3 regions of the Haloleucobacter albus genome follow, and region 2 is predicted to be linked to each of the others. Evidence: predicted binding sites of a transcription regulator. Region 2 holds the regulator's gene; each other region holds the start of a gene.
The links. Region 2 encodes LexA, which represses DNA repair genes until DNA is damaged. Its sites were predicted from a motif close to TGTTCNNNNTGTGTTCNG; they were not measured.
Positions count from the first base shown of each region.

Region 1: a site for LexA is predicted at 1,338-1,355, ahead of recA (recombinase RecA). Genes of this name have one in related genera too.
Region 3: a site for LexA is predicted at 1,834-1,851, ahead of ACT6QH_RS13100 (ATP-dependent helicase). Genes of this name have one in related genera too.

Region 1 covers NZ_JBQWAS010000012.1:23,845-27,125, forward strand. Annotated here, with positions in the region: gene ACT6QH_RS01160 (FUSC family protein) at 1-1,207, opposite strand, end outside; gene recA (recombinase RecA) at 1,420-2,505, shown strand; gene ACT6QH_RS01170 (lytic murein transglycosylase) at 2,728-3,281, opposite strand, start outside.
Region 2 covers NZ_JBQWAS010000020.1:31,151-34,431, forward strand. Annotated here, with positions in the region: gene ACT6QH_RS04190 (ComEC/Rec2 family competence protein) at 1-1,070, shown strand, start outside; gene lexA (transcriptional repressor LexA) at 1,092-1,805, opposite strand; gene ACT6QH_RS04200 (molybdopterin molybdotransferase MoeA) at 1,948-3,153, opposite strand; gene moaC (cyclic pyranopterin monophosphate synthase MoaC) at 3,194-3,281, opposite strand, start outside.
Region 3 covers NZ_JBQWAS010000029.1:129,966-133,246, forward strand. Annotated here, with positions in the region: gene metW (methionine biosynthesis protein MetW) at 1-407, opposite strand, end outside; gene metX (homoserine O-acetyltransferase MetX) at 409-1,560, opposite strand; gene ACT6QH_RS13100 (ATP-dependent helicase) at 1,913-3,281, shown strand, end outside.

The DNA.
Region 1 (3,281 bases), on a different contig from region 2:
CCAGTAATATTCCCCATATGATGGTGCGATAACCCTGCGTCGTGGTCAGCAGCAAGGTATAGACGCTGGCAATAGTGATGCCGATAGAGGCTGCATCCCAAGCTGTAAGCCACCAGAAAACCGTGATAATCAACACGCTGGAGACAAGCTGTAACGAAACAATGGTCGCAACCAGGCTATCCGCCCCGGCAATATGGAAAGGCCCGGCGACCGGAACCGGCTCGATCTTCGGATCATGCAAAGCTCTGTAACCCTGCAAAATCTGAACGCAATTACCTGCGAAAGCCTGCCAGGAAACTGGCTTCTCATCCTCCAGAGCCTCCGTTTTCGCTTCACGGATCTGCACCTGAAGCGCCCCGGCGGCATCTCCCCATTGCTTCTGCGCCTCTTCCGCAGCCTGCGGGCTGGAAAGCGCCTGTGGCAAAGCCGCAACCAGCGCCATCAGTTCCGGTTTCTGCGCCTCGGAATGCGACAAGGCGCGCGAGATGAACAGATTGCTCATGATGGCCCGGTTCATGCTGCGAATGGCATTGACCCGGTGTTGCGCCCCCGGCACACCCAGGGAAATCCGCCGGCCGTAACGGTGCAACTCAGCGAACAGATCTGCCAGCTGCACCCGCGCGGCAGCCCCTTCCACGCCCGGCTTCAGGCACATATTCAGAAGGCGCGCTGACTCTTTCAGCTTTTCCGGCAAATCCAGATTGCCAAAACGCGGAAACAGAATAGCAGAAGCCGCCCAGGTGGCCAGAATGCCAATGCACACTTCCGTTGCACGGCTCACGGCAATATCCGCAGCCATATCCGGGCTCAATACGCCAGACAGCCCCACAATCGCGCCAGTGTAGCCAGATAGCGCGAAAATATAGGCTTCCAGATCCCTGAACCACATCAGCATCCACTGGCACAGCCCCAGCCACAGGCACAGGCTCAACATGAAGAGCACCCGATGCTCGGCAAACAGAGCCACCAACGCCAGCCCCACAAGGGCCCCCACAATCGTACCGGCCACCCGCGCGAGGCTCTTGGCCGCGACCTGATCCGTATTGGCATTCGCCAGCACAGCAACTGTGATGACAGACCATTTCGGATCCGGCATGGAAGACCAGAAGGAAATGCCCAGCGCCAGAAGCGACGCCAGGGTAAACTTCAGGCCAAAAAGCAACACAGGCCCGTTCAAACGGAACCAGACGGGCTTTTCCTCAGCCATATGAAGCCTCATTTGGATTCTCTGATTTTCTTCTAGCCTGAACTCCGCTTTTTTTCATGCGCCCCTGCATCCGTAACAATGCCAATATCCGCTTTCTCCCACCACTGTTGAGATTGCGCACACTCAAAACAGGAACATATTGCGAACGAGGAACATATCATGTACATACATTTCACGTTCATTTTCCCTTGCGCCAATACCGGAGCGCGGCGATGACACAGGCAACACTCCGACTCGTCGAAGGTTCTTCTATGGATAAAACCAAGGCTCTGGATGCCGCGCTCTCCCAGATCGAACGCCATTTCGGCAAAGGTTCGATCATGAAGCTCGGAAAAGGCAAGGCGCTGGAGATTGAAAGCGTCCCGACCGGCTCACTCGGGCTGGATATTGCGCTTGGCATTGGCGGGCTGCCCAAAGGGCGTATCGTCGAAATTTACGGCCCTGAATCTTCAGGTAAAACCACGCTGGCCCTGCACACGGTGGCAGAATCTCAGAAGCGGGGCGGAATCTGCGCCTTCATTGATGCCGAACATGCGCTGGATCCGGTCTATGCCCGCAAGCTCGGCGTCAATCTGGATGAGCTGCTGATCTCCCAGCCGGATGCAGGCGAACAGGCGCTGGAAATTGCCGATACGCTGGTGCGCTCCGGTGCGGTGGATGTTCTGGTGGTGGATTCTGTAGCCGCCCTGACCCCGCGCGCCGAGCTTGAAGGCGAAATGGGTGACAATCAGCCCGGCATGCAGGCCCGCCTGATGAGCCAGGCCCTGCGCAAGCTCACCGGCTCCATTTCCAAATCCAACACCATGGTCATCTTCATCAATCAGATCCGCATGAAGATCGGTGTTGTTTATGGCTCTCCAGAAGTCACCACAGGTGGCAATGCGCTGAAATTCTACGCTTCCGTGCGCCTTGATATCCGCCGCACCGGCGCCATCAAGGAGCGCGATGAGGTGGTGGGGAACCAGACCCGCGTAAAGGTGGTGAAGAACAAGCTCGCCCCCCCTTTCAAGCAGGTCGAATTCGACATCATGTATGGCGAAGGCGTTTCCAAGATGGGCGAATTGCTGGATCTGGGCGTGAAGGCCGGAATCGTGGAGAAATCCGGCGCATGGTTCTCCTATGACAGCCAGCGCCTTGGGCAGGGCCGGGAGAATTCCAAGAACTTCCTGCGGAAAAACCCCGAAATCGCCGAGCGGATTGAAGCCGCCATTCGTCAGAACGCCGGCCTTATCGCCGAAAAGATTCTGGAAGGCGAGCCAGAATCTGACGCCGACGGCACTCCCCCTTCGGACGACTGAACACAGGCAGGCCAGAAGCGGAGCCTCCCTGGCCAGTCTTGCCGGAACTAAGAAAAAGCCCGCACTTTGATGCGGGCTTATTCATGTATCTGTCACCGTGCCGGCAGGGCCATTCTTCCTTGGCCCATCCAAACTCCAATATATCCCAAGCCGGCCCGAGCTCATCATTGCATGGGGCCATGCCGCCCCTTTTGCAAACCCCTCGAAGATCAACTGCCAGTATCACGGCATACTGCGCAGAGTGCCCAGCACCTCAAGACTGGCATAACCGTCCGCAGGCTTGATTCCACTGCGCTGCTGGAAGGCTTTCACAGCCCGCATCGTCGCCGGGCCCACCCGGCCATCCGTACCCTTTGTGTCATAACCGGCAAAAGTCAGGCGTGTTTGCAGTTCCTGAAGCTCGGCAATGCTCAGGGCGCGCTCGCCACCGGGCCAAGGCGTCACGAACGGCCCTTGCCCCATGACCCGATCTCCCAAATGCACCACAGCCAACGCATAATTGGATGATGGATTATAGCGGCGCACGGCATAGAAATTATGCATCAGAACCAGAGCCGGACCACCCCATCCTCCCGGCAACCACAGCCGCGCGGGATCGCTCAGCCCTCGGAAAGACTGGCCATCAATGGTGGTGACCCCCATGCGCGACCATTCGTTGAGGCTGCGCTTCTTTGAACTTTCTGCAAGGCGACGATCAAAACCGGAAGGCAGCTTCACCTCATAGCCCCAAGGTTCACCCCGGCGATATTTACCCCGCTTCACCAGATAGTTTGCTG
Region 2 (3,281 bases):
CGGAAGCCTTGCTTGAACCCGGCACGCAAATGTCCTTTTCAGCCACTTTAGCCTTGGTGGCCGGTTATCAGTGGCTGCGTCCCTATCTCTCATATCCTCGCCCGGAAGGGTGGGGGGCGCAGATCATCTGGTTCATGCTGGCCTTTATGGGCGGCCTTGCAATCACATCCATTCTTGCAGGGGTGGCGACAGCTCCTTATGGGGCCTTCCATTTTCAGCGCGCATCGACTTATGGTCTGCTCTCCAATCTGGCTGCGATGCCCGCTGTTTCTCTGTTGGTCATGCCCTTCGGATTGATTGGCGTGCTGCTCATTCCTTTTGGCTGGGATTCTATCGCCTGGCCCGTCATGGGGTTTGGCATCGAAGTTATGATTGCCGTTTCTGAGTGGTGCGCGAATTTGCCGGGAGCAGATATCCCTGTTACATGGATCAATACAGCCAATTTGTTGCTGATAACACTGGCTCTTCTGCTGCTCTCAATACCTCAGGGGCTGCTGAAGTTGTGTGCTTTGCCGTTTTTGTGTGTAGCTGTATTTGCTACAACCTCACCAGAGCACCCGGACATCCTGATTGCCCCGAATACACACACGATTGCGGTGCGAGGAGAAGATGGAAAACTTTCCATTCTGAATGCGCCGCGCGCTCGCATGTTTGCAGAGCAATGGCTGAACCGTGAGGGTGACAGACGCGCTCTTGATGATCCGGCACTGGCCTCGTCATTTTCTTGCGATCACCTTGGTTGCGTCGCCACACTAAAAGATAGAGGTGTATTGGCTGTTTCACACAATCCAGTCAGCTTGGAAGCCGACTGCCTGCTCGCCTCTATTGTGGTGACGGAGCACATGCCTCCAGGGGATTGCCCTGCGCGGGTTATCACTGCGCAGAATCTGGAACAGACAGGTACACTCGCTCTGTATCATGATGCTGAGACAGGGTGGCGTGAGCGGGCCAGTCGTTCCATGTCACAAAGCCGCCCATGGCAACCCTACCATGCATTGCCACCCACCACTGTTCTTCCCTTCGTGGAAAGTGAAGTGGATATTTTAAGTGCAGAGCTTTGGGTGCCATAGAAATGATGAGGGGGCTCATCATCAATAACGTCGCATCAAGCCGACAAGTCGTCCTTGTATCTGTACGCGGTCTGGTCCGAAGATACGGGTTTCATAAGCCGGATTTGCAGCCTCAAGAGCAATTGAGGCCCCTTTCTTGCGCAAACGCTTCAGAGTCGCTTCCTCATCATCAATCAGTGCGACGATAATATCTCCGGTATCCGCCGTCTGGCATTTGCGGATCAGAACCGTATCTCCATCCAGAATGCCAGCCTCAATCATGCTGTCACCGCGCACTTCCAGAGCATAATGCTCACCAGAGCCCAGCATTTCAGGCGGGACATGGAGGGTGTTGCTACGGTTCTGGATTGCAGAAATTGGGGTGCCGGCAGCAATCCGCCCCATAAGCGGCACGGCAACGCCTTCAGGAGATGCCTCTTCAGCATTCTCTGATGGTGGGCGGACACGGCCAAGATTGCCCTCAATGACAGAAGGGGAGAAGCCGCGTGCCGGCGAGCGCCCTGCGAGGCTCGGCGTCACAGTTTCCGGCAGCCGAACAACCTCAAGTGCGCGCGCACGGTTGGGCAGGCGGCGAATGAAACCTCTCTCTTCCAAAGCCGTAATGAGACGGTGAATGCCGGATTTGGAGCGCAGATCCAGCGCATCCTTCATTTCATCAAAAGAAGGTGGCACACCTGTTTCCGTCACGCGTTCATGTATGAAGCGCAGCAATTCATACTGCTTGCGTGTCAGCATCTTCGGCCCCCGCTCTAGTGGCTGGAGCATGAACATATGCTGATCATATGAATCTCCAGCCATGAGTTAGCGAAACAAATCGGGAACAAGACTTATCTGTTCCAGATTTGTTTCGCAAGGGTGAAGATGGGGTTAAAGGCACCTAATCGCTGAAAGGGAGAATCTCGCAGCTATCACCAGCCTGTGCCGCGCAAGCATGGGGCGGTCGCACCAGAAGACAGTTTGATGTGGCCAGAAGGCTTAGCATGGCGCTGTCTTGCGTGCTGGCCGGTGTGACCTGGAGGGCGCCATCCGCATCGGCCCTGAAAGTGGCACGCATGAAATCGCGGCGCGGGCCATTGGGCGGCATGTCTACGGCAAGGCGGGCAACAGTGGTTTCTGGTCCTGTTGTCTCTTCGCCCTGCATGGCCCTCAGAAGTGGCGCCATGAACAAGATGGAGCAGACATGAGAGGAGACCGGGTTGCCGGGCAAACCCAGGCACAAGACTTGGCCGCGGCTACCAAACATCAGGGGCTTTCCGGGTTTCAAAGCCAGTTTGTGCAGATGCAGTTCCACGCCTTCCGCACGCATGGCCGGGGCGACAAGATCATGCTCTCCAACAGATGCGCCGCCGGAAGAGATGAAAAGATCGAAACCTCCCCCTGTACCGTGAGAAACGGCCGCTCGAATCTGCTCCATATCATCAGGCACGATGCCGAGATCGGTGACATCCGCCCCGAGTTTATGTGCGAGCGCGGCCAAGCCGAAAGCATTGGATACAACAATTTCGGCATCTGAGCCGCGCCCTTTTCCGGGCAAAACCAATTCATCACCTGTCTGCAACAGGGCGACCCGGGGGCGTCGCGTGACCGGGACCGTGGCATGGTCCATCGCTGCGGCGAGCATGATATCCCGCGCGGTCAATCTGCGTCCGGCCCTTAAACCCGGCATGCCGGCTTGAAAGTCAGCCCCCATCTTGCGCACATTCTGGCCGCTTTGGCGAAAGCTATTGATTGTGACGCAACGATCAATCCGATGGGTATCTTCCTGAATGACGACACTGTCCGCCCCGGCAGGCATGACGCCTCCGGTGAAAATGCGGACAGCTTCTCCAGTCTTCAGAATACCTTCAAAAGGGCGCCCGGCAGCAGATTCGCCAATAATCTGCAAATCCACGGGGGAAAGAGAGACGTCTTCCGCACGGACTGCATAGCCATCCATGGCAGACATGTCCGCAGGGGGTTGCGAACGGCGCGCAGGAAGGTCTTCGGCCAGAACACGCCCCGCAGCCAAACCAACGGGTACTTGCTCGGCTTCCAAGAGCCGAGCGGAAGACAGGATCAGCTTCAGGGCGTCCTCGACGCTCATCAATGCCACGGTGAAGCCTCCCTTATTGTTGGAGATGGGTTCAGGGGCGTTCTGCCTGCCAATCGCCGCTTTTGCCGCCGGTTTTTTCGAGTAACCGAATGCCTTCGATTCTCATGGCCCGGTCGGCA
Region 3 (3,281 bases), on a different contig from region 2:
TCCAGCCGTGAACGCCAATGGCCGAAATTGGGAAAAGAGACGATGGCCCGCCGGCCGATCCGCAACATCTGCTCCATCACCCAGCGCGGGCGGCGGGTGGCCTGCAATGTCTGGGAGAGGATGACATAATCAAAGGCATCATCGGGATAATGGGCGAGGTCCACATCCGCATCACCCTGAATGATGGCGAGGCCCCGCGCCACACCCGCATTTACCCCCTCGCGAGACAGTTCGATGCCACGGGCATCACAGCCGCGCGTGGTGGCCAGCAATTCCAGAAGCGCGCCGTCGCCCGAGCCCACATCCAGCACGCGCGCGCCGGGCTCCACCATCTCGGCCACCACCACCAGATCCACACGCCCGCCCTGCTGGCGCACGGCGCTTTCATCCAGAAGCCTGTCCGCCATATCAGCTCCTCCCCGCCGCAGGAAGCCCGCGTGCACGGGCGGCACTGTCGAGAAAGCCACGGGCGATGGCGAACAGTTCCGGCTCATCCAGCAGAAAGGCATCATGCCCCTTGTCGCTCTCCACCTCAGTGAAGGACACATTGGCCCCAGCCGCATTCAGCGCATGCACGATGATGCGCGATTCCGCAGTGGGGAACAGCCAGTCCGAGGTGAAGGAGACAATGCAAAAGCGTGTCTTCGAGCCCCGGAAGGCATTGGCCAGCACGCCATCATGTTCCGCCGCAATATCGAAATAATCCATCGCGCGGGTCACATAGAGGTAGGAATTGGCATCAAAACGCTGCACGAAAGCCTCGCCCTGATGGCGCAGATAGCTCTCCACCTGAAAATCAGCATCGAAGCCGAAGGTCGGCATGGCCCGGTTCTGCAAACGGCGTCCGAATTTACGGTGCAGCGCCTGATCCGACATATAGGTGACATGCGCGGCCATGCGGGCAACCCCCAGGCCCCGATACGGCGTCACCCCTTCCAGCATGTAGCGCCCGCCGCGCCAGTCCGGGTCGGCCATCACTGCCTGCCGGCCCACCTCGTGGAAGGCGATATTCTGGGCCGAATGGCGCGCGCCCGTTGCAATGGGCATGACGGAGAAGACCCGTTCAGGGTAGCTCACCGCCCATTGCAGCACCTGCATGCCGCCCATGGACCCCCCGGCCACGCACAGCAATGTCTCAATGCCCAGATGATCAACCAGCATGGCCTGTGCGTTCACCATGTCACGAATAGTGACGACAGGCATCTCCAGCCCCCAGGGCTGGTGCGTCTGCGGGTTGAAGGATGATGGCCCCGTCGTCCCCATGCAGCCGCCCAGCACATTGGAGCAGATGACGAAAAAGCGATCCGTATCAATAGGCTTGCCCGGCCCCACCATGGTTTCCCACCAGCCGGGTTTGCCCGTCACCGGATTGTCGCTGGCCACATGCTGATCCCCTGTCAGGGCATGGCACACCAGCACCGCATTGGAACGCTCCGCGTTCAGCGCGCCATAGGTCTGATAGGCGATCTGCAAATGCGGCAGCAGAACGCCGGCATCCAGCTTCAGGGGTTTGTCCGCACCAAAACGCACAATCTGCGAATGCGGCGTATCAATCTCCATCCGGGCGCGCACATCCGTGGTTTGCGGCGGAGAAGAAAGGGGCGATCCACCCGGAGGGAGGGATGAAAAAGGGGGCAGCATCAGCAAAGCAAGAGGCCGGAGACCTCTCCATGTCAAGCGCCTGCATGCCGCATGCGTCAGGAACACGACGCAAGGGACTGGCGGAAACCCTGCACCATCCCCATCTGCAAGGTGGCTTTGTTCCGCCATGGCTGCGGAAACAAGCTGGCCAGATCACACATAATGACCGCGCCCCTCGCCATTCCGTGCGCATGGTGCCATTTTGTTCTCATTCGAGAATCAGGGGCGAGACGAGACTTCCGTTTTGAGCATTCCCGCAGACCCACGCCGCATGGAACCCGCACCCGAACGCCCCGCACCACGCCCAGGCGGCATTGCCGTACGCCTGCGCGGCGCTGTCGCACCTGACGTAAATGCGGCACAGGGCATGGCGCCCTCCTATCTTGCCGGCCTCAACCCGGAACAGCGCGAGGCGGTGGAAACGCTGGATGGTCCGCTGCTGGTACTGGCTGGCGCCGGCACCGGAAAAACGCGAGTGCTCACCACCCGCATCGCCCATATTCTGGCCTCCGGCCGCGCCTGGCCCTCGCAGATTCTCGCCGTAACCTTCACCAACAAGGCCGCGCGCGAGATGAAGGAACGCATCCACACCATGGTGGGCGATCAGGTGGAGGGCATGCCCTGGCTCGGCACCTTCCATGCCATTGGCGTGCGCATCCTGCGCCGGCATCATGAGCTGGTGGGGCTGAAAAGCGGCTTCACCATTCTGGATACGGATGACCAGCTTCGCCTGCTCAAGCAACTTCTGGCGGCGGACAATATCGACGACAAGCGCTGGCCTGCCCGCATGCTGGCCGGCCTGATTGACGGCTGGAAAAACCGCGGCCTTTCACCAAAGGATGTGCCCGCCGGGGAAGGCGGCGCCTTCGCCAATGGCAAGGGCATTGCGCTTTACATGGCCTATCAGGCCCGACTGAAGGCCCTGAATGCGGTGGATTTCGGTGATTTGCTGCTGGAAGGCATTCGCCTGTTCCGCGAAAATCCCGATGTACTCTCCGAATATCACCAGCGGTTCAAATATTTGCTGGTGGACGAGTATCAGGATACCAACGTCGCGCAATATCTCTGGCTCCGCCTTCTGGCGCAGGGTTCAAGGAATGTGTGCTGCGTGGGTGATGATGACCAGTCCATCTATGGCTGGCGCGGGGCGGAGGTGGATAACATCCTGCGCTTCGAGAGTGACTTTCCCGGCGCGAAGGTTATCCGGCTGGAACGCAATTATCGCTCCACCGGGCATATTCTGGCGGCGGCCTCCCATCTTATCGCGCATAATGATGGGCGGCTCGGCAAGACCCTGTTTTCCGAAGGGGATCTTGGCGAGAAGGTCACCGTCACCGGCGCGTGGGACAGCGGCGAGGAAGCCCGTGCCATCGGCGATGAGATCGAGGCGCTGCAACGCGCCGGGCATCCGCTCTCGCAGATCGCCATTCTGGTGCGCGCCTCGTTCCAGATGCGCGAGTTTGAAGATCGCTTCATCACGCTGGGGCTCAATTACCGGGTAATTGGCGGGCCGCGCTTCTATGAACGGGCGGAAATCCGAGATGCACTGGCCTATCTGCGCTGCGTCAACTCGCCGTCCGATGATCTGGCTTTCGAGCGCATCGTGAATGTGCCCAAGCGCGGCATTGGCGACGCCACCA